4 regions of the Lysinibacillus sp. GbtcB16 genome follow, and region 2 is predicted to be linked to each of the others. Evidence: riboswitches for the same ligand, from Rfam matches in the RefSeq annotation. Region 2 holds a riboswitch; each other region holds the start of a gene.
The links. A riboswitch is a leader RNA that binds a small molecule or an ion and turns the genes downstream of it on or off. The one in region 2 is predicted to bind cobalamin.
Positions count from the first base shown of each region.

Region 1 (4,118 bases), 260 kb from region 2:
AATCATTCGATTCGTCAAAATAAAATGATCCAGCAAGCCGCTCAATCCGTATCAACGAAGGATTTTGAGCGACATAGTGATTTTAATCAACGTCAAAAAATACAGCAGCAGGCGTTAGGACTGCCACTATTCCCAACAACGACAATCGGCAGCTTTCCTCAATCTGATGAGGTGAAAAGAAATCGTAATGCTTGGCGAAAGAAGCAATTGTCGAATGAAGACTATGAAGCATTTATTGAACTGGAAACAAAGCGCTGGATTCACTTGCAGGAGGATCTTGATATGGATGTACTAGTTCATGGAGAATTTGAACGGACAGACATGGTCGAATATTTCGGTGAGAAATTGACGGGCTTTGCCTTTACTGAAAAAGCATGGGTTGTTTCGTATGGCTCTCGCTGTGTGAAGCCTCCGATTATTTATGGAGATGTTGCATGGTCTTCAGCCATTACCGTGAAAGAGTCTGCGTATGCCCAAAGCTTAACGAAGCGCTTTGTAAAAGGGATGCTGACGGGACCAGTGACCATTTTAAATTGGTCCTTTGTACGCGATGATATTTCTCGAAAAGATGTCGCTTATCAAATTGCATTAGCACTTCGCAAGGAAGTGGAAGCACTTGAAACGGCAGGCATCTCCATTATTCAAGTGGATGAACCAGCACTTCGAGAAGGGTTACCTCTTCGTAAAGAAGAATGGGGGACTTACTTAGACTGGGCGGTCAATGCCTTCAAGCTTGCTACATCGAGTGTTGAGGATGAAACACAAATTCATACACATATGTGTTACTGCGAATTTAACGATTTCATAGAACCCATTAGCGCGCTAGATGCAGATGTGATTTCCATTGAAACATCACGTAGCCATGGGGAGCTAATTTCTTCCCTCCAAGTAAATCCTTATACAAAAGGAATCGGATTAGGTGTTTACGATATTCATAGCCCACGTGTGCCGAGTGAAGGCGAAATGTTAGCCATTATGAGAGATAGTTTACAAGTTCTAGACAAACATCAATTTTGGGTTAATCCTGACTGTGGCTTAAAAACAAGGAAAGAGCCAGAAACAATCGCGGCTTTAGCTAATATGGTAGGCGCTACTAAAATATTACGTCAGGAAGTGAAGGAATCTATATCAAGATAACGAAAACGATGTAATAAAAGCAAAGATCAGGGTATCTACCTGGTCTTTTTGTATGGAGGTTTTATTATATTCAGAAAATAAAATTGACGTGAACATTTCAGCATGTTATGTTTATTACTAATTTCAAATATTGCATTACAAGTTTGAATGAACGTATTTTTCATTCAATTAAAAGGAAAATGGGTGTAAATCCCATGCTGTCCCGCAGCTGTAAATGAGGAGTTTTGTTTCGATTACCACTAAGTTCTATCTTGGGAAGGTGAAGCAAAATGATGATTCATAAGCCAGAATGCCTGCTTGTAAGAAGATTCATTGATGATCTACGAAAGATAGGGAGATGGATGGAAGCTTACGTATTTGTAGGTTTGTCTGTCCTTATTCTTGTGGAATAAGGTTTTTTTATGCCTTTTTCTATTCAATTTGTAGATATGAACAGGGAATAGAGATAGGAGACAAAAAATGAGATGGACAAAGTATTTACTGCCTTTCCTGCTTGTTTTGACCTTGAGCTTTCTTGCAGGTTGTACAAGCTCAGAAAAGGACAAAGGAAATTCAGCATCAACAGAACAAACAGATGAAAAAATGATTACGATTGGATGGCCATTAGATGTAGGGCCATTAAATCCACATACATATTTACCAAATCAGATGACTGCTCAAGCCATGGTTTATGAATCTTTAGTGGCGTATAACGATGATGGCACAATTACGCCAAAGCTAGCAGAAAGTTGGGACATCTCAGAGGATAAAACTGCCTATACGTTCCATTTACGCAAGGATGTTACCTACTCGGATGGGACTGCCTTTAATGCTGATAATGTGATTCGCAATTTTGATGCAGTATTAGCGAATCGTGACATGCATTCTTGGATGGGTATGGTCAATCATATTAAAGAGGTCGTCAAAGTAGATGATTCAACAATACGTTTGCAATTAGATGAACCGTATTACCCTGTGTTAAACGAATTAGCCTTTGTTAGACCATTCCGTTTTTTAGGGGATAATGGCTTCCCAGACGGCGATGCAACAAATGATTCCATCCAATCAGCTATTGGCACAGGTCCATGGGTATTAACCGACTATAAAAAAGATGAATATGCAGTATTTAGCCGTAACGAACAGTATTGGGGTGAAAAACCACTCGTAGATAAGATAAAGGTTAAGATCATTCCAGATTCGGAATCTCTTTCGTTAGCCTTTGAAAATGAAGAATTAGATGTCATTTATGGTCGAGGGATTATTAGCTTAGATAACTATACGTATTTAAGAGATAGTGGCAAATATAAAACCGCTACATCTGAGCCGTTGTCTACGAAAGCATTACTGTTCAATACACAGTCTGGGCCGTTAGCTGAGCTAAAGGTTCGACAAGCTATTCAATATGCTATCAATAAAGAACAAATGATAGACAGTATTACACATGGTACAGAAAAAGTGGCAAACACGCTATTCTGGGATGCAATTCCTTATGCCAATATTGATTTGGCGCCCATTATATATAATCCTGAAAAAGCGCAGAGATTGCTAGATGAAGCGGGCTGGACGCTACAGAAGGGTGAAAAAATTCGTTCGAAAAATGGCCAACCCCTTACATTAGATTTAATCTATATTGCTACTGATGCCATTCAAAAACCTATGGCGGAGTTAATGCAAGGCGAGCTAGCAAAAATAGGGGTACAGTTAAATATTGAAGGCGCAGATGTTATGGTCGGTCTGCAAAAATTAATGGATGATCAGGTTGATATTAACTTCTGGCGTACAAATGGACCGCCGACTGATCCACATAGCTTTGCAAATGAATCAGCTACACCAAATGCTAGTGGTGTATATGAAGCAAAATTAGGCTTACCAAATGCTCAAGAGATTGATACAAACATACATCAACTATTAGTTGGTACCGATGAAGAGGAACGTGTGCAGCTATATACGGATATTTTAACAATGTTCCACGATCAAGCATTATTCTATCCAATATCGTATGAAACGAATAATGTTATTTATCAACCATATATGAAGGATTTTGCACCACGTGCTTCTGAATATGACATTCCATATGCACAAATGGATAAAGAAAACTAAGTATGAAAGAGAGAGTGTGTCGAACCAGGACAACTCTCTTTTTATCATCGGATGAAATAGGAAGTGACGACATGTACGAATCGACTTGGATGTTTTGTGTAAAAAGAATTCTCACACTTCCATTTGTATTAGTAGGCGTATCTATTCTGACCTTTGTGTTTATTCGTTTCGTACCAGTAGAACCGGCAGAGGTCATCCTTCGACTCTCAAGAATTGCCCCAACACCAGAGGCTATACAAGCTTTACGAGAAGAATTAGGGACAGACAAGCCTTTTATCATGCAGTATCTGCTATGGGTAAAAGGCGTTTTACAGCTAGACTTTGGGACATCTTTTGTTAGTAAATTACCCGTGGCTCATGAGCTATTTGCTAAGCTACCCGCTACCATTGAATTAGCTATAGTAGCATTTATCCTAATTTTAACTTTTAGTATTCCATTAGGGGTTGTGAGCGCATTATATAAGCATTCCTTTATCGATAAAATCATTCGATTATTTACAGTACTAAGTGTATCCATCCCAACATTTTGGTTAGGGTTTATCCTACTCTATCTTTTTAGCTTAAAACTTGGCATTTTTCCGACGAATGGAAAAGGTTCGGTAGCACATATTGTTTTACCAGCCTTCACCTTAGCTTTACCTACAATCGGATTGTTCTCACAGTTTATCCGCTCTGCCATAATCGAAGAATACGAGCAGCCATATGTAAAATATGCACAGCTTAGAGGTTTGAAAAAATCGGTCATACTCATTCGACACGTGGGGAGGAATGCTGCCATACCAATATCAACTTTGTTTGGGATGACACTCGGAAATTTGCTAGGTGGTGCTGTCATAGTCGAGCAAGTATTTAGTTGGCCGGGGCTTGGTCGATATTTAATAGAATCCATAACGAATCGTGAT
Region 1 covers NZ_JAGXJV010000001.1:1,792,206-1,796,323, reverse strand. The annotation lists gene metE (5-methyltetrahydropteroyltriglutamate--homocysteine S-methyltransferase) at 1-1,137, shown strand, start outside; cobalamin riboswitch at 1,260-1,452, shown strand; gene nikA (nickel ABC transporter substrate-binding protein) at 1,597-3,216, shown strand; gene nikB (nickel ABC transporter permease) at 3,288-4,118, shown strand, end outside.
Region 1: another riboswitch for cobalamin. It lies ahead of nikA (nickel ABC transporter substrate-binding protein); the one in region 2 lies ahead of KVT27_RS07715 (ABC transporter substrate-binding protein).

Region 2 (4,118 bases):
TAAAATAAGTTAGATACATAGTCTTTTTTCTTCTCATCAATACGTGTCTCTACATACACTACCTCAGTCCCATCAGGTGAGAGCTGTGGATCTGCCACTGATTTCAAGTGATAAAGATCTTCTGGTTGAATCCCTTGTTTAGATGTCATGTTCTTGCTCCTTTGTATTGTCATTTTCTATGCTCTACTACAATATTTCGACACCCTAAGTATTATTCCTGCTACTCTATCGATTTTTTTACTAGTTCCCAATCAGCATTCATTTTTGTTCTGCGATAAAACTTATAAAAAGGTTCATTGGAACGAGCTTGGTTCTGATAGAGACGAATGATTTGTAGCAAAAAATCCTCAATATGATCAATCCCTACCCTTTTCGCGAAGAGAGTACCCGCCTGTGCCTTCGCCCCCATAGGGATGGCTCCTAAATAAACATCAAAGCTCTCATGCTGATAGACTAAACCAATATCATCATATGAAGGATTATAGCAAGCCGATGCACAGCCATTCACATTGACTCGTACTCTTGTAGGCACAGTTATACCGTCCAATGCCTGATAGAGTTGTTCTGTTTGAGGCACTGCCTCCATTTTTTCACCATCACAAAAATCACATGCCTTCATGGCAATATGAGGTCCTGAGGAAGCAACAAACAGTCCTGCCTCCTGTAAGGCATGGGTCGCTTCTGTCAGTTCGCTAGTGGGGATCGATAATAATATGCTGTAGGAGGCCGAATATTTAATGGCCCCCTTCTCTCCTACAATTTCAGCTATTTTTTGAAATTGGGCAGGCGTATAATGCTTATTAATAATGCCAGGGCTTACCGCTAATCGTGAATAATCACCTTGCTGATTTAGAGTTTCAAACGTTTTATCTGGTATGTTTTGACGAAATGCATTCATTGTTATCGCTCCTTAAGAAAAAGGAGCTAGCAAAGCGCTAGCTCGAATGTTTTTAAAAGTTGGCAGGGTAGAAGCCCTTGGCTAAAATTTGAATAGCCGCTGCAGCACGTACTCCTTCAGATGCTGCTGAAAGTGGAAGAATGACAAAGCGATCATTTTTGACTGCTTCCATTTCCTTCAACGCTGGATCATTTTTTAAGAATTTTATCTTTTGTTCAGCAGTTGTTTCACCATAATCAATGACAACCACCACCTCTGGATTGCGATCTACTGCATCTTCCTTGGATACCGTTGTCCATCCTGACTCCACATCTCCAAAGATATTTTGACCGCCAGCGATTGTTACTAGCTCATTCATAAAATTTTGACCAGCCGTGAATACATCTTTATCACCACTGTCAAAGACTAGCACACGTAAATTTTCACTGTCTTTTGGTAATTTCGCTTGAATTTCTTCGACATCTTTTGTCATCTGTTCAATTAATGCTTCACCGCGATCTTCCACGCGGAATATTTCCGCGATATGACGAATATCCGCGAAAATATCCTCTAATGTTGGCTTTGTCATATTGGAAGCCGTATGTAAATACGTATGAATTCCTAATTCTTCAAGCTCCTCTGGTGTTCCAACACCTTTCTCACCAAAGCCACTTTTCCAGCCTGCATACAAGAAATCTGCCTCGGCATCAATGACTTGCTCCTTTGTTGGATATTGATCTGAAAGAACTGGAACTTTATCGTAGGCTGCTTGAAGTGGCTCGTAGATTTTATCATCTAAATAAGCTGTCCCTACCATGGAATCCTCTAAGCCTAATGCAAGCATAATTTCTGTTACATGCTGATTTAGGCTAATGGCCTTTTTAGGTGCTTCCTTATAGGTTTGGGTAGTTTCATTATTTTCAATGATGACCTCAGATGCTGTCGCCTCAGACGGTTCAACTTTTTCAGTTTGTGTTGCTGATTCAGGCTTGTCCTTTGCGCCACACGCTCCTAGTACAGCGATTAAGGCGATGACCATGACTAGCCAAATACTTCTCCATTTTTTCATGTCCTATTCTCCTTTGTTGTCATAAATATAGAAAGAAATCAGAGACTTCTTTGCTACTAGGATAATTGGAAGGGCATAAAAAAACCCTCTTGTCGCCAAGAGAGTTGCATAGTGAAAAAACGGTATTAGTACCTTTATCACTATCCCCATCCTCGTGGTTCTTAGTTAACATACATATATTGGCAGGTATCCTGGCTTAGGTTCATCATCTATACGCCTTCCCATAGTTAAACTACAGTGGCATGCTGTATAGACTCCCCATTTACAGTTGCGGGACAGCATCGGAATTACACCGATTTCCCTTTTAAGCAAATGACTAAGGCCATTTGCACCAATATGTTCTATTTATGCTATTGATAGACTAGCAGTTCATGCGTTAATTCTAAATCAGTAATAGAATGCAAAAAATATAATCATCATTATATTAGCACTATTTCGACAAAAAGACGAATCATTTTACAAGAAATAGTTGTGCTAGTATTCTGATACAATGAGAAGATAGCTACCTATAGAAACGAGGATATATTATGTACAAGACGATTGGGGTTCTTGCTCATGTTGATGCAGGAAAAACAACCTTTTCTGAGCAAGTGCTTTTTCATACAAATAGTATTCAAGCGCGGGGACGTGTCGATCATCAGGATGCCTATTTAGATAATCATGAGCTTGAGCGCAAAAGGGGCATTACAATATTTGCCGAGCAGGGACGCATGACTATTGGCGACGATACATATACGTTGATTGATACACCAGGACATGTCGATTTCTCTCCAGAGATGGAGCGTGCCATCCGTGTCATGGATTATGCCATCATTATTATTAGTGCAGTAGAAGGTATTCAAGGTCATACTGAAACGGTATGGCAGCTTTTACGAAACAATCATGTCCCTACATTCTTTTTTATTAATAAAATAGATCGTGACGGAGCAGATGTAAGGGCTGTGATGACCCAGCTCCATAAAGATTTCTCGGAACATGTATTATTCGTCGATGAACCACTTCAGGAGAATTATGTTTCCAGCACAATCATGGAATGGCTGGCGGAGCGTGATGAAAAGCTCCTGGATGCCTTTTTGAATGAAACTTTGGAGCATGGTCTGTGTATGAAGCAGCTACAATCGATGATTAAAAATGAATCCGCCTTCCCCTGCTTTACTGGTTCGGCATTAAAAGATGAAGGCATTCAAGAATTGATTGCTCAACTTCCACTCATAACGGGTACTCACTTCGCGCCGGAAGCACCGTTTCAAGGAGAAGTCTTTAAAATACGACATGATGGCCATCAGCGTCTAACATTCATCAAGGCTTTAACAGGAAAATTACATGTTCGAGATGAATTTACGTTTGGAGACCTTACAGAGAAAGTAACAGAAATTCGTCTTTATAACGGCAGTCGATTTGAAACTGTTCAGCATGTTGAGGCCGGTGAAATCTTTGCTGTTAAAGGACTCAGCCAGGCAAACATTGGCGACCGCATTGGCAGTAACACGCTATCACAGCCCTATGAGCTTGTCCCTACATTACAGGCAAAAGTTCAATACGAGGGTGAGCAACATATTAAAGAAGTATTAAAGATTTTCCGTCTACTAGAGGCCGAGGAGCCATCATTGCGTGTCGTATGGCAGGAAAAGTTTCAGGAAATCCATGTGCATATAATGGGTGTCATTCAGTTAGAGGTCCTGATTGAAGTATTATTGAAGCGCTTTACACTAAACATCACTTTTGGGGAGCCGCAAATATTATATATGGAAACAATTGCGACAACCGTTACAGGCTACGGACATTTTGAACCACTTAAGCATTATGCAGAAATTCATTTATTAATGGAGCCAAATGAACGTGGGACAGGCATTACCTTTAGCAATACCTGTCATGCAGATGATTTATCAGTGGGCAACCAACGTTTGGTAGAAAAGCACTTGTTTGAACGTGATCATCACGGCTTACTCACAGGCTACGCAGTAACAGATATTCATTTTACGCTCTTAACGGGACGTGGACATAATGAACATACGTCTGGCGGTGATTTCCGAGAAGCCACTTTCCGAGCACTGCGCCAAGGACTGGAACAAGCACAGAACGTCCTGCTTGAGCCCTATTATCGCTTTAAAATGAAGGCTTCCAATGACTTTATTGGCCGTATGATGACCGACATTCAACAGGCTGCTGGCA
Region 2 covers NZ_JAGXJV010000001.1:1,534,420-1,538,537, reverse strand. The annotation lists gene KVT27_RS07725 (S9 family peptidase) at 1-149, opposite strand, end outside; gene KVT27_RS07720 (precorrin-3B methylase) at 221-898, opposite strand; gene KVT27_RS07715 (ABC transporter substrate-binding protein) at 951-1,946, opposite strand; cobalamin riboswitch at 2,111-2,297, opposite strand; gene KVT27_RS07710 (elongation factor G) at 2,474-4,118, shown strand, end outside.

Region 3 (4,118 bases), 800 kb from region 2:
CTACACGCTCTGTACAAGGAGAAATGGATGCCGTACAGCTACGAATATACGAAATACTGCCTGTTGGTGCTATCGCTAAACGATATGAATGAAATAGACCATATTCCATAACATCTTCCTTTAATAATTCCCACATTTTATTAGTGATAATTGGAATGTTGCCAAGTGCTTTTAACACAGCGGGTGATAGCTCTTCTTCATTCTTATTTACATATTGATCAAAATAGCTACCTGAAGCATAATCGCTATCTTCAAATCGGTAGAACGTTTCTGCTTTTTCTTTAGCCATTTCCATCGATGATTTAAGCGAATAATAGTTCATTGCTTCCATAAAGCGGTCCATGAAATCAATAGAATCTTTCGAGCCATACATGATGCCCTCCGTAACAAGATGTCCATGGAGATTCATACAACCTAGCCCTACTGAGTGCATTAATCGATTCGCTTTTGCCACTGATGGGACATTTTTGATGTATGTCATTTGTGACACATTTGTTAATAAGTGCATAGCTGTATCGATTAATGTTTCAAAATCATTTACTTTACTCGCTGCATGAATATCAATTGACCCTAAATTACACGACACATCTAACCCATATTCGTTAGGCTGATCTTGATCTGTAATGACACTAGTTTCTTGAACTTGTAAGATTTCAGTACATAGGTTTGACATTTTTACACGACCGATATTTTTTAGTGGATGTACTTCATTGACATTATCATCAAAAATTTCAAAAGGATAACCTGATTCAAATTGAGCTTTTTTCACCTCAGTATAGAGTCTACGCGCATTCAAACGTTTAATTTTACGGATTTTAGGATTATCAAGTAGTTCATAGTACATTTCTGAAATTGAAATTTCCGACATTCGTTTACCATATACTTTAAAAATATCATATGGACTAAATAACACTATATCTTTATCACGTTTCATCAGATCGAAGAAAATACTTGGAATAATAATTCCTGTTGATAGTGTTGCGAGGCGAATTTTATCATCAGCATTTGGTTTTTTTGATGAAATGAAATTCTCTATATCTGCATGGAAAATATTTAGATAGACAACTCCTGAGCCATTTCGTTGACCGAGCTGATTAGAATAACTAAATGAGTTTTCTAATAATTTTGCAACTGGGATAACACCACTTGCACGATTTAGTATTTCTTTAATTGGATCACCTAAAGGACGTAAATCCGTTAAGTTGACCCCGACCCCTCCGCCTAGGCGTGAAAGCTCTAAACAATAGCCAATATTTTCAGCAATACTATTCATAGAGTCATCCATTGATAATTTAAAGCAGCTTACTAATTCACCACGGGCTTTTTTCCCACTATTTAATGCAGTAGGTGTTGCAGGCTGATAGGCTTCCATCATTGCTTCAACAGAACGTTTTGCTAGCACTGTGTTCCCTTGTGCTAAGTACAAAGCAATAATGACAATACGGTCCTCATATTTTTCTAAGATTTCTTCACCATCACGACTTTTCATAGCATAGCTGTCATAAAATTTGCTTGCACTCATAAATGACGGGAAGCGGAAATTATAATCATATGCTTTTTTGTACAGCTTCTTTATAAAATCCATCTCGTACATGTCTATAAAATCTTTTTCGTAGTATCCCTCATCCACTAAATAGCGGATTTTTTCCTCTATATCTATAAAATAACGTAAACGTACGTTGACATATTCTAAAAAGTAGCGGCGAGTAGCCTCACGGTCCTTTTCTAACTCTAGTAGCCCCGTTGTACTATAACGATTCAGTACGTCATTATTAAGCTTTAAATAAGTTTTCATCCCATTACCCTCGTTTCATAAAACGTTTGTATTGCTTCATAATCTGTTTGATTGCCACGCAAATCTAATTTCCTCACTAAGGGTACATGATAGGTAGTAGCAATTTTCTCCCCAGCACCACCAAATACATGATGTCCGAAGTTACTATTGCCACTAGCAACTACTCCTTTACAAAAATCTCTATTTTTTTCTAAAAAACGTTGGACTTTTGCTGGAATGTCACCTAATCCATCTGTATATGTAATTAAAAGATAAGGCTTATTCAAGCTTAATTCCTCAGAGAGTTCAATAGATTCTGCCCTTAATTTAGAAACTACATTACGGACATTTCCTGTACGACTAGCGTAAACGATCATAGTGTGATCATCTCAATACGAGAAACAATTTCCTGAACATCACCTATAAATGTTTCATCCACCTCTAAAACAGGCACACTTAAAAAACCTGCATCTATAATTGTTTGTTTCGCTTGTTCATCATGATCAATATTAACAATTTCTGCTTCAAGTCCTGCTCGTTGTAATTCGGATTTTACCCATAGACATTTTGGACAGATTGTTTTCGTATAAAGTTTCATAGTAATCCCTCTTTTCATAAAATAAAAAAGCTACCTCTTCTAGAGAGATAGCTTAAATGGAAACGTTAACATACTAAAAATACTGACGTTCCCATCTCTTAATCCCCGAAGAAATGATAAATTTGTTTTATATAGGCAGGTCTCCTGGCTTTGCTTCAATCTCTGATTTCCTTCCCATGCGAATGCACAGTGGTTATAATCATCGTCAGCTTAACAGTTGCGGGGACAGCGTCGGAATAGTACCGAACTTCCCTATTAAACTACATATAGTAGTACCTACACAAAACGAACACAATATATTGTTTTTCGATAATTTTAAGTGTACCATCCTTTATATAAAAAGTAAATCGAGAAATAAAAGTTCATCAATTTGAGACTATTCATATTTTCTGACATATCCTTGTAAGAACGAACTAAAATATAATCATATAAGCACGAATGCAATAGCATTATTTTATTAAAAAATAAGAAGTAAAATAATAGTCGCTTATTTACCTAAAAACGTAGCCACCCTAGTAATTTTATACATAAAAAAGGCATCTTTCCTTTACAGTAAAGATGCAATTATGTGTAAAACTATGAGTATGATGTAAATCTCGCATCCTACTCCATACATCCTATCTTCGTAAATTTTTTTATTGTACTAGTCTAAAGTAGGACCCCTCTCTTGCGATGATGACACATTTTCGTTTCGTCATAACATAACGACGACTACTAAAATGTGCTCAACCTACAGGCGCGAGGAAACCAATCGTTCTACCCTTTTCAACTAATTTACAATGAATATGTACCTTTTCTAGTTATTCTATATTTATTTATAGTATAACATATTCAAGTTCATTCTCCGCCAGCTTGATTAGTCCTATTAAAAATAGCTGATGAATTTTATATGACTCATCAGCTAACCATAAATTTAAAACCTTTCTATTGTTATATCCATATTTATGCTTGTAGCAGCCTTAAAACCTTCCGCAGCTGCAATCATTAAAGAAGAGGGACCACCCTTTTCCGTTTCACCTGCAGTATATATCCCAGCCGCAGTTGTACGTCCAGCACCATCAGTCATAACTGTTCCATTTTCATCAACTTGACAATTTAGCTGTTTAGCAAATTTATTGGGACGATAAAAACTTGGCACAACAAATCCACCAGCTCTTAAAATATTTTCACCTGTTTCTAATTCAACACTCGATAAGTTACCATCATCCCCATGTAAATCTTTAATAGTATTTGTATACACCTTAATTTTCTTTTGTTCAAAATCATTTTGAACCTTCTCAGAAAGTTGATGACCATTCGTAAAAACGATTAAATCCTGTGACCAATTAAAAACCAATTTCGTCATATGACTAATATGCTCCTCGTTTTCTGCAATGATAGCCAATGGCTTGTCTCGCAGCTCCCAACCATCGCAATATGGACAGCTAAATAAACTTTTACCATAATATTGTCTGATTTGCGGGAGAGGAAATTCCTCTTGTATTCCAGTAGCTAACAGTATTTTTTCAGATATATAAGATTTATTTTCCGAAGTATTGACTAGAAATAAACCAGTTATATCATCTTTAATTATTTCTCTGACGGTTTGATCCATCATTGTTATAGAAGGATAAGATTCTATATCTTTACTTGCGAGATTCTTAAATTCTTGTGGCTTTATCCCATCTCTTGTTAAAAAACCATGTGACTCCTGAGTTACACGATTTCGATTTGTTCCATTATCAACTAGTGCAACCTTTCTGCGCG
Region 3 covers NZ_JAGXJV010000001.1:730,313-734,430, reverse strand. The annotation lists gene nrdE (class 1b ribonucleoside-diphosphate reductase subunit alpha) at 1-1,795, opposite strand, end outside; gene nrdI (class Ib ribonucleoside-diphosphate reductase assembly flavoprotein NrdI) at 1,792-2,151, opposite strand; gene KVT27_RS03580 (glutaredoxin family protein) at 2,148-2,372, opposite strand; cobalamin riboswitch at 2,490-2,667, opposite strand; gene KVT27_RS03575 (NAD(P)/FAD-dependent oxidoreductase) at 3,286-4,118, opposite strand, start outside.
Region 3: another riboswitch for cobalamin. It lies ahead of KVT27_RS03580 (glutaredoxin family protein); the one in region 2 lies ahead of KVT27_RS07715 (ABC transporter substrate-binding protein).

Region 4 (4,118 bases), on a different contig from region 2:
GCCGGTACTTCTGCTGAGCTAGAATGGTTCATTGTGGAGTGATCCATTTCTGTTTGTTGCTCAGTCTCAGGAGTATAGTCTGAAGTTGATGAAGGCTCCGTTTTATCTTCAGAGCAAGCGGATAAAGTAAGTAAAGCAACTGCTGATAATAGTCCACCTGACCATCTTCGCTTGAATATCATATGAGATCCTCCTTTCTATTTGCCCTTACTGTAACAAACAAATATGCAGAAAAGATGGACATTCATTATTACAAAAAACTTCTTTAGTCTATTGACTAAAGAAGTGGATGGAAGCGTTATTGAATGGGCATGATTTTCAATGTTTTTTGTAGTCGGTACGCTAACATACCAGCGAAAATAGCTAAAATAATATCTTTTGGGAGTGGGGGAATCATCCAGAGCCATACTAATCCATAGGAAAAATCCTCTGGCGCACTGGCCCATAGTTTATACGCAATAAACATCCAGTTTGTACCTACTAAATAATTGATAGCAGTTGCGATGAATGCAGCTAGCATAAAGCTTTTCTTTGTACCACTTCGCTCTACCATTAAACCGGCAACATATGCTGCTAAAATAAAGGTGATAATGAATCCAAATGTAGGACTTAATAGTTGACTGAACCCTCCACCAAAGCGAGCAAAGACAGGTGCTCCTGCTAATCCAATACACATATAGACAGTGCAGGCAAGCGCTCCCCTCCTACTACCCAAAATAAGTCCAGCTAAAATGGCAAAAAAGGTTTGTAGAGTAATCGGCACTCCTCCCACTGTCATAAAGGGCACAAAGGAAGTTATATTGGCACCGATCATCAAGAGGGTAGAAAATAATCCAATATATGCAATATCTACAGTCTTTAATTTTGGATGGCTTTGTTCGGATACTGTTGACATGACCTCACCTCTAATTTCAAAGTATTTATCGTTAGTGTAAAAAACAAAAACAAATGTGTCAACTTTATTATAAGTATTGGTTAACTCAATCGTGTTGGAAATTCCTTGTAGACTAACTATCTATAAAACTGTATGATAGAATCGTCATAATTTTTTAACTTTACATACTATTGGTGTGACATTTTAAACAATGTCGCTTAAAAGGGAAGTCGGTGGAAGTCCGACGCTGTCCCGCAACTGTAACGAGGAGTCCTATCATGTTTATTTGCCACTGTTAAAAATGGGAAGGCTATTTATAGGATGATGAATCGAAGTCAGGAGACCTGCCAATAAGTAATACCTGTAATGCCCACGAGGATGCAAGCAATTACGGACAATAGCTGGATTTTCTGACTTTGTTTATTCGAGGGTATTTTTGTGCGTATTTTTGCATGAAATGCCCTTTTTTTATTGAGTGTCAACTGAAGTAAGATCATCTGACCTACATTATGCGAACGTATATTTAATTGCTTCATTCATCATCTTAGTAGGAGTTTAATGAATGAATAAAAAATTTATGTTATTTTCTTTAGTGCTTCTTTTCGTATTAATTGTATCCATGACATTTGCTGTAATGGTTGGATCTGTTTCGGTGACGCCATTATATGTATGGAAAGTAATTCTTTCGAAATTACCATTTATACAACACACTATAGAGCAAGATTGGAGTCGCTCACAGGAAATTATTATTTGGCAAATAAGAGTACCTCGCGTTATCCTTGCCGCTATTGTAGGAGCGGGTTTAGCCATTGCAGGGGCAGCGATTCAGGCACTTGTACGAAATTCCATTGCGGATCCATATATTTTAGGAATTTCTTCAGGAGCAGCAGTTGGAGCAACTTCAGTAATTATTTTAGGTGCTTTTTCATTTTTAGGTATCTACGCACTTTCTGTATCAGCCTTTATAGGGTCTTTGCTCGCAATTGGTTTAGTGTTTTTCTTATCGCGCGTAGGTGGCCGTGTCTCGATTTTTCGCTTGCTATTGGCAGGGATGGCAGTTTCCTTTATATTAACGGCCATTTCTAATTTTATATTAATGATGTCAAAGCAAGAGGGTGCTTTAAAGGCTGTTATGTTTTGGATGTTAGGCAGCTTAGCGGGAGCAAAATGGAATAATATTATTATTCCAGCCTCCATCTTTTTCATTGTGTTTGGGCTTTTATGGCTATTCTATCGAAATTTAAATTTGCTATTACTTGGGGAAGAGGCAGCAGTAACATTAGGGGTGAATCTTCAACAATTTCGCATACAGCTCATTTTACTTGTCTCACTTTTAACGGGGGTACTTGTAGCAGTGAGCGGTTCTATCGGATTTGTGGGATTAATTATTCCGCATATAGTACGATTAATTGTCGGTTCTAACTATAAATATGTAATACCGGTCAGTGCTTTATTAGGAGGGATTTTCTTAGTTTGGGCAGATGCATTAGCTCGAATTATTATTGCTCCACAGGAAATGCCAATTGGTATTATTACAGCCTTTTGTGGGGGACCGTTTTTCATTTGGTTACTCCGTCGTAATAATTATTCTTTCGGTGAAGGAGATTAACTTCCATGACATTAGAAGCAAAACAAGTATCATTCTCCATTTACGATCAGCGAATACTTCATGAGGTAAGTGTAAAAATAAAGGAAAAGCAATTTGTCGGGTTAATTGGCCCCAATGGTAGTGGGAAGTCGACATTGCTTAAAAATATGTATCGTCTCCTAAAGCCTGAAAGTGGGACAGTCTTGTTAAATGAACAAGATATTTTAAAGCAATCTAGTAAATCCATTGCTAAAAATTTAGCCGTTGTTAGTCAAGAAACACCCGTATTATTTGACTTTACTGTTCATGATTTAGTCAGTATGGGAAGGACTCCACATAAAAAGCTATTAGAGCTTGATCAGGAGCAAGATTTTCAAATTGTAAAAGATGCTTTGAAGCAAACGGGCATATTGCACCTAGCGAAACGAAGCTTTAGCTCACTTTCCGGTGGGGAGAAGAAGCGTGTTATGGTGGCAAGAGCACTCGCTCAGCAAGCACAGATACTTATATTAGATGAACCAACAAATCATTTAGATATTCAACATCAACTTCAACTGATGGATTTAATTCAAACTTTGCATCTAACAGTAGTAGCCGCTCTCCATGACTTGAATATCGCCGCCATGTACTGTGACCAAATTTATGTTTTACAGCGCGGACGCATTGTTTGCCATGGTACACCAGAAGAAGTACTTACACCATCATTGTTGCGAGAAGTATTTGGAGTATTTGCTGATATTCAAACACATTCACTGACGGGTAAGCCGTATCTTACATACGTCCCTGAACAATTTGCAAGAGGGAGCAACCTTATTTAGTTTGCCACGATCATTCAACACCATCTAATAAAAAAGGGCGCCATTTCATCTAAGAGGGCGCCCTTTGTCATCTACTATTAAGATACCGCTTTTAAACCTGCAACTCCAATGATAATTGCAATGATGCTGATGATTCGTGCAAAGTTTTTAGATTCCCCAAAGAACATAATATTGACCAGCACGGCACCTACAGTTCCAATACCAACCCAAACAACATAGGCGATGCTTAGTTGTAAATAGCTGAAGGAGGCATATAAAAGTGCAAAAGATAAACCAAAGCCTCCGACGTATAATAATAAATTTCGTACGGTTTTATGTTGACTATAAAAGCGTAATCCAATGACACCGACTATTTCCGCCACTGCTGCTAATATAACGAATATCCAGCCCATTATGCATCCACTCCTTTTGTCGTACTAGGACCCTTCGATGGATTATCCGCCAATTTTAGGCCAATAACGCCCAATACTAAAATAACCATGAATATCCCTTTAATCGCATTAAAATCACCATTGAAAATAAAAATATCCATTAATGTCGTACCGATTGCACCTGCTCCAGCGAAAATTGCGTAGACAGTACCTGTAGGGAGTTTTTCACAAGCCTTCGATAAGAAGTGAAAATCAACAGCGATAATAGATACAATAATGATCCAATGCCACCATGCATTTGCTACATTAAAACCGAATATCCAAAACAATTCAAATAAACTTGTTAGTCCAACATACATCCATTCTTTTTGCATAAATAAATTCCTTCCGTAGTAGAATATTATGACTGACATTCAGTCATTTTTTAGATAAAAGAGAACGCCACTTATGCGTGACGTAGGCCAAGT
Region 4 covers NZ_JAGXJV010000009.1:45,270-49,387, reverse strand. The annotation lists gene KVT27_RS20245 (YdhK family protein) at 1-182, opposite strand, end outside; gene KVT27_RS20240 (biotin transporter BioY) at 299-895, opposite strand; cobalamin riboswitch at 1,050-1,240, shown strand; gene KVT27_RS20235 (FecCD family ABC transporter permease) at 1,437-2,483, shown strand; gene KVT27_RS20230 (ABC transporter ATP-binding protein) at 2,489-3,280, shown strand; gene KVT27_RS20225 (DMT family transporter) at 3,358-3,672, opposite strand; gene KVT27_RS20220 (DMT family transporter) at 3,672-4,025, opposite strand; gene KVT27_RS20215 (TetR/AcrR family transcriptional regulator) at 4,097-4,118, opposite strand, start outside.
Region 4: another riboswitch for cobalamin. It lies ahead of KVT27_RS20235 (FecCD family ABC transporter permease); the one in region 2 lies ahead of KVT27_RS07715 (ABC transporter substrate-binding protein).